DNA from 2 places in the Streptomyces sp. NPDC087787 genome. Region 1 is predicted to be linked to the other one. Evidence: riboswitches for the same ligand, from Rfam matches in the RefSeq annotation. Region 1 holds a riboswitch; the other holds the start of a gene.
What was found. A riboswitch is a leader RNA that binds a small molecule or an ion and turns the genes downstream of it on or off. The one in region 1 is predicted to bind cobalamin.
Positions count from the first base shown of each region.

Region 1 (7,060 bases):
AGCGCTCCTCGCATCTGCTTCAGCAGGCTCGCGGTCGCCTGATGGCTCAGTGCCTGTGAACGCATCTTGCCATAGCGCTGAAGCATGGCGCTTGCGGCTTTTGTGTCGGTGACGAGCATGCTGCAGTCGTGGGCTTCCACGTAGCCGACCCATCGGTTCTCGGCTTGTTTCAGCGAGATAGAGAGGGCCTTCGAAGCCTGCGTGATCCTCTTGGACCAGAGGCATGACTTGGATCTCCACGTTGCGGAGACGGCCCACATCAAGCAGGTTGTCGAGCAGCACTCGTGTCACGTCAACACCGGCCAAGCAGCGTTCCAGCAGAGCCTGCTCGACGATGAAGCTGAATGTGCTGTTCGGCCGCTCCCGCAGGAGGCGCTGGCGTTCGAGCCGGGCCGTGACTTGTTGTTCGAACTGCTCCTCGGACAGCGGCGGCAAGCGCCGCTCGAAGAGGGCGCGAATGTACGGCTCGGGCTGAAGCAGGCCCGGGATGACAGCGCACTCGTACGCAAACAGCGAGATCGCATCCTCCTCGACCCCCGCCCACTGCCGGAACCACGACGCCAGTCCCGCCTTCCGCGTCAGGCTCCTCGCCGCAGCCTCCAGCACCCGTGACGCGACCGCGCCCAGGATTTCGTCCGACCGCTTCAGCAGTTCCCTCGGCGGGAAACGCCTCCCCTGCTCGATCTTGGCGACGTACGCGGGTGAGTAGCGCACCAGCGGGGCGAACTGCTCCTGTGTCAGGCCGGCTTCCTCCCGGAGGGCCTTGAGGACCGCGCCGAAGGTCCTCAGGCTGTCGGAGAGTTCCGGCTCGCAGCCCCCGCCCGCCCCGCCACCGTTGTCCGTCGTCATCGCAGCCGCCTTCCCCTGTGCCACCGGGCCGTACCCGTGCCGTACCGTTCGTCGTCCGGGCTGCGCCACGCCAGACCGATCAATGCTCACGCACAGCGACCGACCCGGTCCGGTGCGTGAACCAGTACAACGTGATCTGTATCAGCGCCGGACCTGCCGACGGGCCGTCAACTGGCGGCACCCTGGCCCGCATGCCAGCCCTGAACCACGAATCCACCACCCCCACACGCACGTTCGCGCAGCGTTTCTCCGCCACCCGGCGCGGTGCCCGCCTCGCCCGGCTGCTCGCCGCGCACCAGCTCACCGAGTGGGGGCGTCCCCACGGGACCGAAGGGCATGACACCGTCGTGCTCGTCGTCGCGGAGCTCGCGGCGAACGCCGTTCTCCACGGCCGTGTCCCGGGGCGGGACTTCGCCCTCGCCCTGTTCCTCGAGGAGGGCCGGGACGTCGTCCGGATCGAGGTGACCGACACCCATCCCGCCCGACCGGCGCGTATGGCTCCCGGACCGGACCAGGACGGGGGCCGTGGCCTGGTCCTCGTCGACGCGCTCGCCGCCGACTGGGGCGTACGCGACCGCCTCGGCCCCGGCAAGACGGTCTGGGCCGAGTGCGCGCTGTGAGGAGGGCTTACGAGTTCGACCGCAAGAGATCGGCCGAGGGTTCAGTCACCCAGGGACGACAGCGCGGCCCCGACCCGTTCGGCTGCCTCCGGTGGGGTCGAGGCGTGCGGGGAGAGCCTGAGGGAGTCGGTGCGCACGGTCGGGGTGACGCCTTCCGCCTGCAGCGCCTTGGCGACGAGGGACGGATCGTGGGCCGGCAGGGTGAAGGAGAGGATGCCCGCGCACCGCGCCGGGTCGGTGGGGGAGAGGACGCGGCCGCCGTACGCCTCGACGGTCTCGGTGAGTTCGGCGATCCGGACGGCGATCGCGGCTTCGATCGCGGTGACGGTGTGCCGCTCGACGAGCTCCAGCGCGGCCGCGAACGCGGCGGCCGTCACCGGGCTCAGATTGGTGATCGACCACCGTCGGGCGTCCGGGGCGGGCGGGTGCTCGGCTCCGTCGAAGAGGCCGACGTCCTCCACACCCGTCCAGCCGGTGAGGACCGGCTCAAGGGATTGCAGGGCGCGGTCGGACAGCGTGGCGAAGCCGGTCGACCATCCGGCGCGCAGCCACTTCTGGCCGCCCGCGACCACCACGTCGGCGGCGTCCCAGGGCAGAGCTGCGACACCGAACGCCTGGATGGCGTCCACGATCAGCAGCCGGTCGGGTCCGATCGCCTCGCGCAGCGCCGCCAGGTCGGCGCGGAAGCCGGTGCGGAAGTCCACGGCGCTGACCGACACGGCCACGACGTCGTCGGTCAGCGCGGCGCGGACCAGGTCGGGAGTGACTCCGGAACCGGGCGCGGGATCGAGCCAGCGCGGCGTGGCCCGGCCCAGGTCCGCGCTGCGCCGCCACGGGTAGTGGTTGGCGGGGAAGTCGGTGCGCGGCGCGAGGACCACGCCCTCCCGTACGCCGAGCGCGGCGTGGAACAGACCGGTCGACGCGTTCGGGAGCAGCACGGTGTGCCGTGCGTCGGTGCCCGCGAGGCGGGCGGCCGTGTCCCGCGCGGTCTCCTCCGCGCGCATCAGCGTGTCCACGGTGGTGTGGTCGGCGTGTGCCGATGCCTCCAGTGCTCGCGCGGTGGCGGTGACGGCGTCCCGGGACGGCGGCCCGAAGCGTGCGAAGTCCAGGTACCCGGCGGGTGTGTCGAAGTGGCTGGCGTACGACGTGAGCACGGGGCTCGTCCCTCCGGGGTGGTGCGGGCGGATCGGGTGGCGCGGCGGGCGGTGGAACGCAGTCCGGTGGCGCTCCGGAGCCCGCCCGCGCATCCTGTCACAGCGCTTCGATTGCTCCGGATGGTGAGATGGCCGTGCGCGAGTCGAAACCTCTCGGTGGAGAAGATCACGTCCGAGATCGCGGTCTTGGCCGGGCGGGCGGCACGCGATACGGTCTGTCCGATATCGACGACGGCGAGACGGAAGCCGGTGGGAATCCGGCACGGTCGCGCCACTGTATGCGAACGCCTCCGGGCGTTCGTGAGTCAGACCCGTGGCTGTCGTCCTGTGCACCACCGAGATGGGACGCGAACTCCCAGAGGAGGTTCTGCCATGGCGCAGACCGTCGCCCAGCCGACTGCCACCGCCGCCCCCGCCCCGCTGCCGCTGAAGGCGATAGCTCCCTGGGCGGTCTTCTTCGGCGTTCTCATGCTGGTCCTGCTGTACTTCGTCGGCGCCGAGCAGGGCGCCACCTCCGTGTTCAGCGGCACGGACGTCCACGAGTGGGTGCACGACGCCCGCCACCTGCTCGGCTTCCCCTGCCACTGAGCCGGGGGACGCCGCACGCCCATGAACTCCGCAACGGTAAGAAACCTCCTGGTGCGGGGCATGCTCGCCGGCCTCGCCGCCGGTGTGCTCGCCCTCGTCGTCGCCTACTTCCTGGGGGAGCCGTTCGTCGACAAGGCGATCGGCTTCGAGGAGGCGCACGCCCACGGGCACTCCCACTCCCATGACGAGGTCGAAGTCGTCTCCCGTTCCCTCCAGTCCACCGCCGGTCTGGCCACCGGCATCCTCGTCTACGGGGTCGCCTTCGGCGGCATCGCCGCGCTCGCCTTCTGCTTCGCGCTGGGCCGCGTGGGCCGCTTCTCCCCGCGGGCGACCGCGCTGCTGCTGTCCGGCTGCGCGCTGCTGGCCGTGTACGTCGTGCCGTTCCTGAAGTACCCGGCCAACCCGCCCGCGGTCGGTGAGGGAGACACCATCGGCAAGCGCACGACGCTGTACTTCCTGATGATGCTGCTCAGCATCCTCCTCGCGATCGCCGCCACCATCCTTGGCAAGCGCCTCGCGCCCGCGCTGGGCACGTGGTACGCGACGATGACCGCGGTGGCCGCCTTCGCCGTGGTGATCGGGCTGGCGTACGCCTTCCTGCCCGCCGTCAACGAGGTGCCGTCGCACTTCCCGGCCACCGTGCTGTGGCGGTTCCGGCTCTCCGCGCTGGCCATCCAGGCCGTCCTGTGGGGCGGGTTCGGGCTGGTCTTCGGCGAGTTGGCCGAGCGGCTGCTGAACCCCCGGCCGGCGACCGCCGCGTCCGTACAGGCGGTGCCGGCCGCGCACTGAACCCCTTCAGTCCGCACGAGCACCCTTCAGCGCGCACGACAGGGCCCCTCGGAATGGTCCGGGGGGCCTGTCGCGTTCGGTCAGGGCGCCGCCAACGGCTGCCCGAGTCGCAGATTCCAGCGGCCGGCCCGTCCGCTGAGCTCCGTGGCCGTCAACGGCGGTACGTCCAGCCGCCAGAAGCCGGCCAGGGGCAGGTCCAGCACATGGACGATCGCGGCCCGTACGACCTCCGGCTCGACCACGGCGAGCGTACGGCCGCCGGTGTCCCGCGCGGTGTCCAGCCGACGGCCGACCCGCTCGCACACGTCCCGCACCGACTCGCCGCCGTGCGGCGCGCAGTCGGGGTCGGCGAGCCAGCGGCCCACCGCCTCCGGCTCGGTGGTCATCACCTCCTCCAGGGTCCGGCCCCGCCAGCGACCCGCGTCCAGACCCGCCAACTCGGCCGCCGGCACGCCGTCGAGACCGAGCGCCGAGGCCGTCTCCCGGCAGCGCACGCTCGGGGACAGGAGCACCCGGGCGGCCGCGGGCAGCGATCCTGCCGCCGAACGGGCCTTGGCCGCACCGCCGTTGTCGAGCGAGTCGCCGTCGTCGAACCGGGCCTGCCGCAGCGACGGGCTCGTCGCGGGCGAGATGAGCGTCATACGGCTGGTCAACGTCACTCCTACCGTGCGGTGTTGACGGCGGTGCCCGCGGCGCGCAACGCCTCGACCTCGTCGGGTGGCGCGGATTCGTCGGTGACGAGGGTGTGCAGTCGCGCGACCGGTACGACGAAGGCGTGTGCCGTGCGGGAGAGTTTGCTGCCGTCGGCCACGGCGAGCACGCGCCGGGCGGAGTCGATCGCCGCCCGCTTCACCGCAGCGTCGTCCAAGTCGTAGGCGGTGAGGCCCTGTTGCGCATTGAGCCCGCAGCAGCCGACGACGGCGGTGTCGAAGCGCAGCGCCGCCAGCGAGGACAGGGTCAGGGGGCCGGTGAGGGCCCCCTCGCCCGGTCGGGGCCGCCCGCCGGGCACGAGGAGGGTGGTCTGCCCGGGGCCGTCGGCGAACACGTTGACGGCCTGGAGCGACAGTGGCATCACGGTCACCCGCCGGCCGCGCAGTGCCCTCGCGACCTCCAGGCACGTGGTGCCGCTGTCGAGGACGACCGTCTCCCCGTCGGCGATCAGCGCGGCCACCTCCGCGCCGATGCGCTCCTTGGCCCGCGTGCCCTCCTGCGCGCGCAGGGTGAAGGGGGGCTCCTCGCCGCGCAGCAGCAGGGTCCGGGCGCCGCCCCGGTAGCGCTCCAGCACGCCTTGGGCCGCCAGGGTCTCCAGATCTCGGCGTACGGTCATCTCCGAGGCCCCGGTCAGTTCGGCCAGCCGGCCGACGCCGAGGCTGCCCGCCTCCCGCACCGCGTCCGTGATCTGCCTCAGGCGGTCCATGTTCCCCATGGCCGTGATTGAACACCATGCGCTGCCAAACAGAAATACTGTGAGAAGGAACCCTTTTCAAACAAGCAGAATGTTCGATACGTTCGTACCATGGAGCGATCCCTTCGTGTCGCGCGTCTGGCGACCTTCGCGTACTTCATCCTCAACGGGACCCTGCTGGGGATGTGGATCGTGCAGATCCCGGCCATCGAGCACCGCGTCGGCGTCAGTCACGCCGTCCTGGGCGGCTTCCTGCTCCTGCTCGGAGCGGGCGCCTTCGTGGGGATGCAGCTGGCCGGGCCGGTCGCCGACCGCCTCGGCACCCGGATCGTCGTGCCCGCCTCGGGCGTGCTGTGCAGCGCCGCCCTGGTACTGCCCGGACTGGCCTCCCAGCCGTGGATGCTCGCCGCCGCCCTGATCGCGCTCGGGTTCGGCAACGGCTGCCTGGACGTGAGTATGAACGCCCACGCCGTCCAGGTCGAGAAGGCGTACGGACGCCCGGTGATGTCCGCGTTCCACGCCACGTTCTCCGTCGGCGGCGTGGTGGCCGCCCTCGCGGGTGCCGCCGTCGCGAGCGCGGGCTGGACCCCGGGGGCGACGCTCGGCACGGCCGCAGCGCTGGGAGTGGTGGCCTCCGTGTGCGCCGCCCCCGGTCTGCTGCCCTCCGCCGCGTCCAGCGTCGCGGGACCGGGCGCGGATGCCGGGGCCGAGTCCACGGCCGGGTCCGGCGGGCAGGGCGAGCAGGCGGACCGGGCGCGCACCCGTATCTGGATCCTGGCCGTCCTCGCGCTGATGGTCATGCTGTGCGAGGGCGTCGCCAACGACTGGAGCGTGCTGCACCTGCGGACCGTCCTAGGCGCCTCCGACAGCACCGCGGCCTTCGCCTACGGCGCGTTCGCCGCGACGATGACCGTCGGCCGTCTGCTCGCCGACCGCGTCTCGGCCCGCTTCGGCCCCGCCGCGATCCTGCGCTACGGAGCCTCGGTCGCCGCCGTCGGCATGGCGGCGGCCGCCCTGTCGCCGTGGACGCCGCTCGCCCTGGCCGGCTGGGGGCTGTTCGGTGCCGGGCTCTCCGGCTGCGTTCCCCAGCTCTTCAGCGCCGCCGGACACGCCGACGCCGACGCCGCCGGCGCCAACGTCTCCAAGGTCGCCGGGCTCGGCTACCTGGGCATGCTCGCGGGACCGGCCGTCATCGGCTGGCTCACCCGCCTGGTGCCGCTGAACCTGACCTTCTTCCTCCCCGTGACCTGCTGTGTCGTCGCGGCGGCGACGGCGGGGGTGCTGCGGTCGCGGGGGAGCACGGTCGCGGGCCGCGGGCCCGTCCCCGAGGCGGGGCCCCGTACCGCGTCACCCCTCCGGGGTGAGCAGAGTGCCGCCGAGGGTCGAGGCGCGGGCCACTAGCGCGGGGCGCAGCCGCCGGGAGCGGCCCTGCTTGCCGTTCAGCATGGCGACCAGGGTCGTCGCCGCCACCTCGCCCATCCGGTACATCGGGGAGCTCACGGAGGTCAGGGAGACCGGGAGGGCCGCCGCCAGGGGGACGTCGTTGTAGCCGACGATCGCCACGTCCCGGCCGACCGTGAGGCCCGCGTCCCGGACCGCCGCCATCACGCCGATCGCCGCGAAGTCGTTGACCGCGAAGACGGCGGTGGGCCGCG
Region 1 is NZ_JBIUVQ010000010.1:213,072-220,131, forward strand. It holds partial or broken gene ACIOWN_RS18255 (helix-turn-helix domain-containing protein) at 1-849, opposite strand, end outside; gene ACIOWN_RS18260 (ATP-binding protein) at 1,041-1,469, shown strand; gene ACIOWN_RS18265 (aminotransferase class V-fold PLP-dependent enzyme) at 1,511-2,623, opposite strand; cobalamin riboswitch at 2,819-2,959, shown strand; gene ACIOWN_RS18270 (CbtB-domain containing protein) at 2,996-3,211, shown strand; gene ACIOWN_RS18275 (CbtA family protein) at 3,233-4,000, shown strand; gene ACIOWN_RS18280 (histidine phosphatase family protein) at 4,081-4,653, opposite strand; gene ACIOWN_RS18285 (DeoR/GlpR family DNA-binding transcription regulator) at 4,662-5,426, opposite strand; gene ACIOWN_RS18290 (MFS transporter) at 5,517-6,806, shown strand; gene ACIOWN_RS18295 (LacI family DNA-binding transcriptional regulator) at 6,753-7,060, opposite strand, start outside.

Region 2 (7,060 bases), on a different contig from region 1:
CGCGCTGCCGTGGTGGGGTGCCTTGACGAGGGAGACCGGGTACCCGTTGCCGTGCCACAGTCGGCGCAACGAGCGGACCAGGACGTCCGCGTGGGCATCGGCGGCGAACAGGACCCGGCTGCCGTCGGGGTGCTCGGCCAGGAAGGCGATGCTGGATCCGTTCGCCGGGGCGCGGTCCGCCCGGTAGGGGCGGGCGGCCAGCTCCGCCAGGTGACGCGCGTCGAACGCCGTGGGAGCGGCCGGGGCTCCGAGGACGTCCCGCTCCGGCCGGGCGGCCGCCTTGCCGCGCCACTCGGTGCGCAGCCGGGACAACTGCTCCGGCCAGGGCGAGAGCAGGGTGAGGGAGAGACCGCGCAACCGGAACACGGGCAGGCGCTCTTGTCCGGGCACGACGATCGGGCCGCCGCCCGTGGCGGTGTTCCAGGGAAGCCGGCCCGCGCGCAGGACCTCGGCCAGACGCTCGGCGCTGCGCACGCCGAGCGTGTCCGCGGGGCCGGTGTGTTCGAGGGAGTTGAACCATATCTCGCGGGCCAGGAAGTTCTTCGGGGGCGCGGTCAGCAGCGGGAGCAGCCCGACGATGTGGTCGTCGTCGATGTGGCTGCACACGACGAGGTCGAACTCCCTTTGGACCTCGGGTTGTTGCCGGAACCGCGCCGCCAGTGCGGCGGGCAGGGCCCGGGTTCCGCCGGGACCGCCGTCGATGAGCATGCGGCGTCGGTGAGGGCCGTCGTCCCACTCGACCCACAGGCAGTCGCCGTGTGCCGCGGGCAGCGCCTCGACGCTGATCACGCCGGTGTCACCATCCGCACGCCGGCGGTGCCGAAGGCCGTGTAGAGCAGGCACAGCAGATTGCGGTGGCGTTCGACGAGGTCGCGGGCCGTCAGGTGCAGCGCGGCGGCGACGGTGGTGCCCGCGAGCAGGCGGTCGAAGAAGCGGCGTGCCCACTCGGCGCCGAGCACCGTGGGCAGCTCGATGTCGGTGCAGACCACGGCGCGGGCACCCTTGCTGAGGAAGTACGAGGGGAAGCCCCCGCGGAGCACGGAGTCCCGGCCGGAGGAGTTGCAGGCGTTGAGGACGACGAGGGGGGCGCCCGGCAGGGGCACGTCGGGCGGGGCGTCGCGCCTGGCGTCCCGCAGTCCCACCTGCCGCCCCGCGATGAACCCCAGGGCCGCGTCCCCCAGCGGCGTTCCCCGTTCGCCGTCCACGAGGTGGCAGTAGAAGTACCAGAGGGAATCGGGCCGTTTCGGCTTACGCAGGGCCTCGGTGACCCGCTCCGCCTCGTCGACGACTTCCGCGCGCTCGGCGAGGCGCTGTTTCCAGTAGTCGACCTGTCCCGCCACGAGGGCGCGCGGCTGCCCGGTCGTGGCGCGGTCGATGTCCGTGTTCACGGCGATCAGCGCGGTCGCCTCCCGCGCGGTCCGTGGCACGTACTCCGTGCGGTGACGCTGATGGTGGCCGGAGCGCAGGGGGACGAGGGCGAGCCGTGCCCCGAGGCCCAGCAGACGGTACGGGGAGAGCCGCTCGTCGTCGTAGGTGTCGACCGCGTACATGAGGTGCCAGGGCAGGTTCAGCCCGTTGCCGACCACCTCGACGCACGGTGCGGAGTCCGGACCGGCGGACGCGAGGGTGTCGATGACCATGTCGCCGATCCTGCGCAGGTCCGCGCTGCCGTCGTCGGGGCGGAACAGGGCGTGGAAAAGGTCGAATCCGGACCGGGCCAGTCGGCGCAGGTCGGCCCCGTACTGCTCCTCCGGGATGTCGAGGGACGACTCGTAGCGGCGGCCCTCCGGACCCAGCAGCAGCGCTTCGATCCCGCTCCTCGCCTCGCGTACGAGCGCGTCCAGTTCCTCACGGCTGTACGGGATCGCCGCCGTGGCGCTGCCCGTTGCGTCGTGCGCGGTCAGGACGTGGGCGCCGCCCGCCGAGATCAGGGTGAGGGACAGGGTGATCGGCGGCGCGGCGGAGTCGGTGGCCGGCCGCCACTGGCTCAGCAGGTTCTCCTGCTTCAGCAGTCCCGACGGGTGGGCGGTGAGCCGGAGTTGCTGGGGTGTGCGCCGGTCCGTCGTGCGGGTGACGACCATCAGGGACACCGGGCGGTCGTCGTTGAGGAACCGGAGGTCGAAGATCGCCCCGGGCGGTTCGTCCCCGTGGCCGGGCCTGTGCCGCCGCACGACCAGTGACCGGCTCACCGGCAGCACCTCGACGGCCTCCGGCGCTCCGTACACCTCGACGTCCAGAGTTCCCGTCTCCGCCTCCGGAGGTACGGTCAGGTCGAGTTGGGCGGAGGAGAAGGCGTACGGGTGGGCGGCGCTGTCGATGCCGACGACCAGCCGGCGGGTCCGCCGGTCCGCCGGCGAGCCGTCCGGGGAGTCCGCGTCGAACCGGGCGGTGATCCACTGCTCGCGTGGCGCGGCGTCCAGCAGCCGGCACAGTTCCGTCCAGCCGGGGGTGTCCGTCACGGATTCGGCGGATCTCCGCCCGCGGTGGTACGCCTCCCCGAGGACGCCGGCCACCGCGGGGTAGGGAAGCAGGAGTTCGAGCAGGGACTCGGTGTGGGCGACGCGTTCCTCGTCGGTGTCCGCGCCGCCGAGCCGGCCGACCAGGTTCAGGGCCTGCGCGCGCACACGCGGCCAGTCCGGTCCCACGAGGCGTGGCAACGTCGGCCACAACCCGACGAGTTCGGTGGCGGCGTCCTGGGCGGCCATGGGCTGCGTCCTTCCCCCCGGCGCGCGGCACGTTCCGCGTGTGCCGCCCGTGCCATCGTATTCCCTTCGTCACCGGGCGAGTCGGGAGTTCCGGCAAACGTGCCCGGACCGGCACCTGCCTGACGGCGCGGTCGGCCTGTCGCGGGCGAGGCGCTTCTGCGCCCGAGACCGGTCAACGCGCGGTCCCGCTCACCTCCACGGTGGTGCCGGGGTCGGCGAGGCCCAGTTCGCGGTCGCCGAGCGGGGTGAAGAAGCGGTTCACGTCGGCGTCGGTCACCTCGGCGAGGGTCCCCGGGGACCAGCGCGGGTCGCGGTCCTTGTCGATGACCTGGGCACGGATGCCCTCCACCAGGTCGGGGCTGCTCAGGGCGGCACAGGAGACGCGGTACTCCTGGTCGAGGACCGCCTCCAGCGACCCGAGACGGCGGGCGCGGCGCACGGCGGCCAGGGTGACCTTCACAGCGGTGGGTGACCTGGTGAGCAGGGTTTCGGCCGCCTCCTTGGCGGCGGGATCGCCGTAGTCGCGCAGCCGGCTCAGGATGTCCTCGACCGTACCGGCGGCGTAGCAGGCGTCGATCCACTCCCGCCGGCCCTCCAACTCCCCTTGCGGCAGCGGCCGGACATGGCGCTCCAGCACCTCCCGCACAGGGGCGTGGGCGAGGTCGTCGACGAGAGCGGGCAGAGCCGTTGACGGCACGTAGTGGTCGGCGAGCCCGCAGAGCACGGCGTCACCGGCGCCGATCTGCGCACCGGTCAGCGCGAGATGGGTGCCCAGTTCCCCGGGGGCGAGGGCCAGCAGACGGGTGCCGCCGACGTCGGGTATGAAGCCGATGCCGGTTTCCGGCATGGCGATCCGCGAGCGCTCGGTGACGACGCGGACGCCGCCGTGCGCGGAGACGCCGACGCCGCCGCCCATCACGATGCCGTCCATGACGGCGACGTACGGCTTCGGACAGCGGGCGATACGGGCGTTGAGGCGGTACTCGTCGCGCCAGAAGGCGGCCGAGGCGGTGCCGTCCCCGCCGCGGACGTCGTCGTGGATGGCGCGGATGTCACCGCCCGCGCACAGGCCGCGCTCCCCCGCGCCGGTGACGACGACGGTCTCCACGGCCGGGTCGTGTTCCCAGGCCGTCAGTGCCTCGTCGATGCGGCGCACCATCTCGTGGGTGAGGGCGTTGAGGGCCTTCGGCCGGTTGAGGGTGATGTGGGCGGCCCGTCCGGCGGTGTGGAACAGGACGGGTTCCTCGGCGGCGGTCATCCGAACGCCCCCGTCAGGCCGCGGGCCGCTGTGACGCGCATGATCTCGTCGGTTCCTTCCAGGGTCTGGTGGACACGCAGTTCACGGACGATCTTCTCGTCACCGTACGCGCCGAGGCAGCCGCACAGGTATTCCGCCCGGCCTCCTCGCGAGCGCGGGACTCAGGCCTCCTTGGCACGTCGTGGCGGTGCGAAGGTGTACAGGTCGAGGATCTCCGGCAGGGGGGCCACCCCCGGGCCCCCGGCGCGCACCCAGGCGACGATGTCCTCGGTCGCGTCCGGGTCGTTGACGAGTCCGAGCCAGACCGGCCGCGCACCTGCCGCCCGGCCCGCGGCGGAGGGCTGGACCACGACGACGTTCGCCTGCTCGCACACGTCGAGGCAGTCGGAGACGCGCGTCGGCACCTCCGCGCGCAGCCGCGCGGTCTGCGCCGCGTGATCCACCCCGGTCACCTTGGGGCTGCCGCAGCAGCAGTCCCGGCACACGACGACCCGGCACGGCACCGGACCGCTCCCCGCCACGGCACCGGCCGGCGCCTCGTCCGTCGGCATTTCGGGCACGCCGCCCCACTCCCCTCCCGGGGAGATCCGCCCCGGCGTCGATCGAGGAGGCGACCGCGTGAGTCTCCTGGCTCCCGGGTCTTCGCTCGTCCCGCCTTCCCACCCCGGACGGGGCAGTGGCGTTCCGGAACTCGCTCACCGGTCACAGTGGCGGGACCGCGCCGGATTCACACCGGCTTCCTCGGACCGCCGTCGCCTTTTGTCGCCGGTCATCATCCCATGATCGGTTCCGCCCTCCGCAACGGCCCGTTCCGCTCATCCCTGGCACCGCGGGCACCAGACCGTGCGGCGTCCGCCGACGCGGTCCGAGCACAGGGGCCACCCGCAGCGGGGGCACATCGGCTCGCGGTCGTCCCGGTGCCCGGTGAGCCAGGAGCGCCTCGGCGGCACGCACCCGGCACGGACGGACGACTCCAGGACCCGGCCCATCCGCGCATGAACACGCCGAAGCGCGGTCTCGCTCAGGTCCCGCGCCCGGGTCCGCGGTGCCACCCGGGCCCTCCAGAGGATCTCGTCGCACAGGAGGTTGCCGAGTCCCGCGATCACCGACTGGTCCATCAACGCGCTCTTGACGGCACGCCGCCGTCCCGACAGCAGGTCCCGGAACTCCGCTCGGCTCACGGTCAGGGCGTCGGGACCCAGACCGCCCACGATCCGCGCGAGCCGCGCGTCGTCGGCCAACTGCACGCCCTGGAGCTTGCGTTGATCGCGGTAACGCAGGTGCCGGGCGCCGTCGAGCGTCAACACGACGCGGTCGTGCGCCGCGAGGGGCTCGTCCGGGGCACAGCACCGCAGCGACCCGGTCATGCCGAAGTGCCAGACCAGTACAAGACCGCCGCCGTCGCCGCCGACCGGCACGAACAACCACTTCCCGTGCCGCCACGCCTCCCCCAGACGCCGGCCCGTCAGCTCCCTCCGCAGCCGCTGCGCGCTCACGCCCCGCAGCACCCCGGTGTCCCGCACCTCGACGTCCGTGACACGCCGCTGCCGGCCGCAGGTCATCAGCACCTCGCGGAATCCCTCGACATCCGGCAGTTCGGGCATGCGCTCGCCCCGGCTCTTCCTCGTACGGTCGTCAGGCCGCCGCACACGAACGGGTACCCACGGAGGGGGCGACCGCACCCGCTCGGCGTTCCGCCCCGAGGCACGATGCCCCGATCGGCCGCCCGCTGGTTTGGTCTGCGGCCCGACCGGGATACCCATGGCTCGTGATCCCGTCCAAGGTCGACGACACGCTGCCCGAGCTGGCTCCCTTCGTCCACGCCGTACAGGGCCGAAGGCCCGACGACGGCACGTGGTGCGAGGCGTGGACCGTGCGCGACATCCTGGTCCACCAGACGGGGAACGCCGAGGAACTGGCCCGGGTGCTGCGCGCGTTCCTCGCGGGCGCACCGGTGGAGACCAGGAGCTTCGCGCGCGAGGCTCCCTACCGGCGGATGTCGGACACCGAGCTCTGGGCGTCGTTCATGACCAACTGTGAACAGCTCACCGAAATCGCGGCGGCCGCGGCGCAGGACCTGTCCCCGGACACGGACGTGATGTGGACCGGCCGGTCCGTGAAGGTCCCCTTCTTCGCGGAACACATGCGGGAGGAACTGATCCTCCACCGCTGGGACCTGACCGGCGACGACCGGACGGCCGTGCGGTCCCTCAACGAGTCGTGGATGACGGAGCACAGCGTGGTGTCGGTGGGCCGGCCCCTGCTGGTCCGGGGCCGCGCCGGTCTGGACCTGGGCCCCGAGGGGCGGGTCGAGGGCCGCCTGCGCACCCCGGGCACCGACGACATCGTGGTGGCCGCGGACGCCGACGGCGGCACCATCCGGTTCGCCGCCCCGGAGGGCCCGGCCACGATCGAGAGCGACGCGGCCACCCGCGTCCTCCTCCTGTGGGGCCGCCGCCCCGCAGACCCCACCCGCTGGCACAGCACCGCCGGCCCGGAGGCGCTGCGGAGGGTACGGGCCCTCCTCGGCGGCTATTGAGCCACAGCTCCCGGTCTACCCCACGAACCCGAGGAACTCCGCCCACGCCGGGGAGGCGACCTCGAACCGCGGTCCGTCAATCTGCTTGGAGTCGCGTACGTGCACGGCTCCGAGTGCGAGTGCGACTTCCACACAGCTGTCGCCTTCGGACCCGCTGTAGCTGCTCTTGAACCATTCCAGCTGACTGTTGGTGCTCATAGCGCTCCTCGCATCCGCTGCAACAACTCGGCCGAGTCCGCGGGGGACAGAGCCTGCGAGCGCATCTTGGCATAGCGCATCTGCATCACGCTCACCGCTTCCCGGTCAGAAACCAGCTGCCCGGTCTTCTGCCCCTCCGAGTACCCCAACCACTGGCGCTCCGGGGTCTCAAGAAGCTGCATGGGCCCGTCCGTACCCGCGTGGTGGGGCTGCCGCTGCGGCATGATCTGCAGCTCCACGTTCCACGGTTGCGTGCGGACGAGGAGGTGGTCGAGCAGTTCCCGGGTGACCTCCTCGCCTCCCGTGTGCCGCAGCAGTACCGACTCCTCGGCAATGAAACTGAACGCGACCGGCGGCCTG
Region 2 is NZ_JBIUVQ010000002.1:372,135-379,194, forward strand. It holds gene ACIOWN_RS05705 (hypothetical protein) at 1-789, opposite strand, end outside; gene ACIOWN_RS05710 (CHAT domain-containing protein) at 786-2,705, opposite strand; gene ACIOWN_RS05715 (enoyl-CoA hydratase/isomerase family protein) at 2,878-3,963, opposite strand; partial or broken gene ACIOWN_RS05720 (acyl-CoA dehydrogenase) at 3,960-4,085, opposite strand; gene ACIOWN_RS05725 ((2Fe-2S) ferredoxin domain-containing protein) at 4,125-4,514, opposite strand; cobalamin riboswitch at 4,584-4,706, opposite strand; gene ACIOWN_RS05730 (Fpg/Nei family DNA glycosylase) at 4,779-5,567, opposite strand; gene ACIOWN_RS05735 (maleylpyruvate isomerase N-terminal domain-containing protein) at 5,732-6,502, shown strand; gene ACIOWN_RS05740 (DUF397 domain-containing protein) at 6,518-6,700, opposite strand; gene ACIOWN_RS05745 (helix-turn-helix domain-containing protein) at 6,697-7,060, opposite strand, start outside.
Region 2: linked by a shared signal. The riboswitch ahead of ACIOWN_RS05725 ((2Fe-2S) ferredoxin domain-containing protein) and the one ahead of ACIOWN_RS18270 (CbtB-domain containing protein) in region 1 are both predicted to bind cobalamin.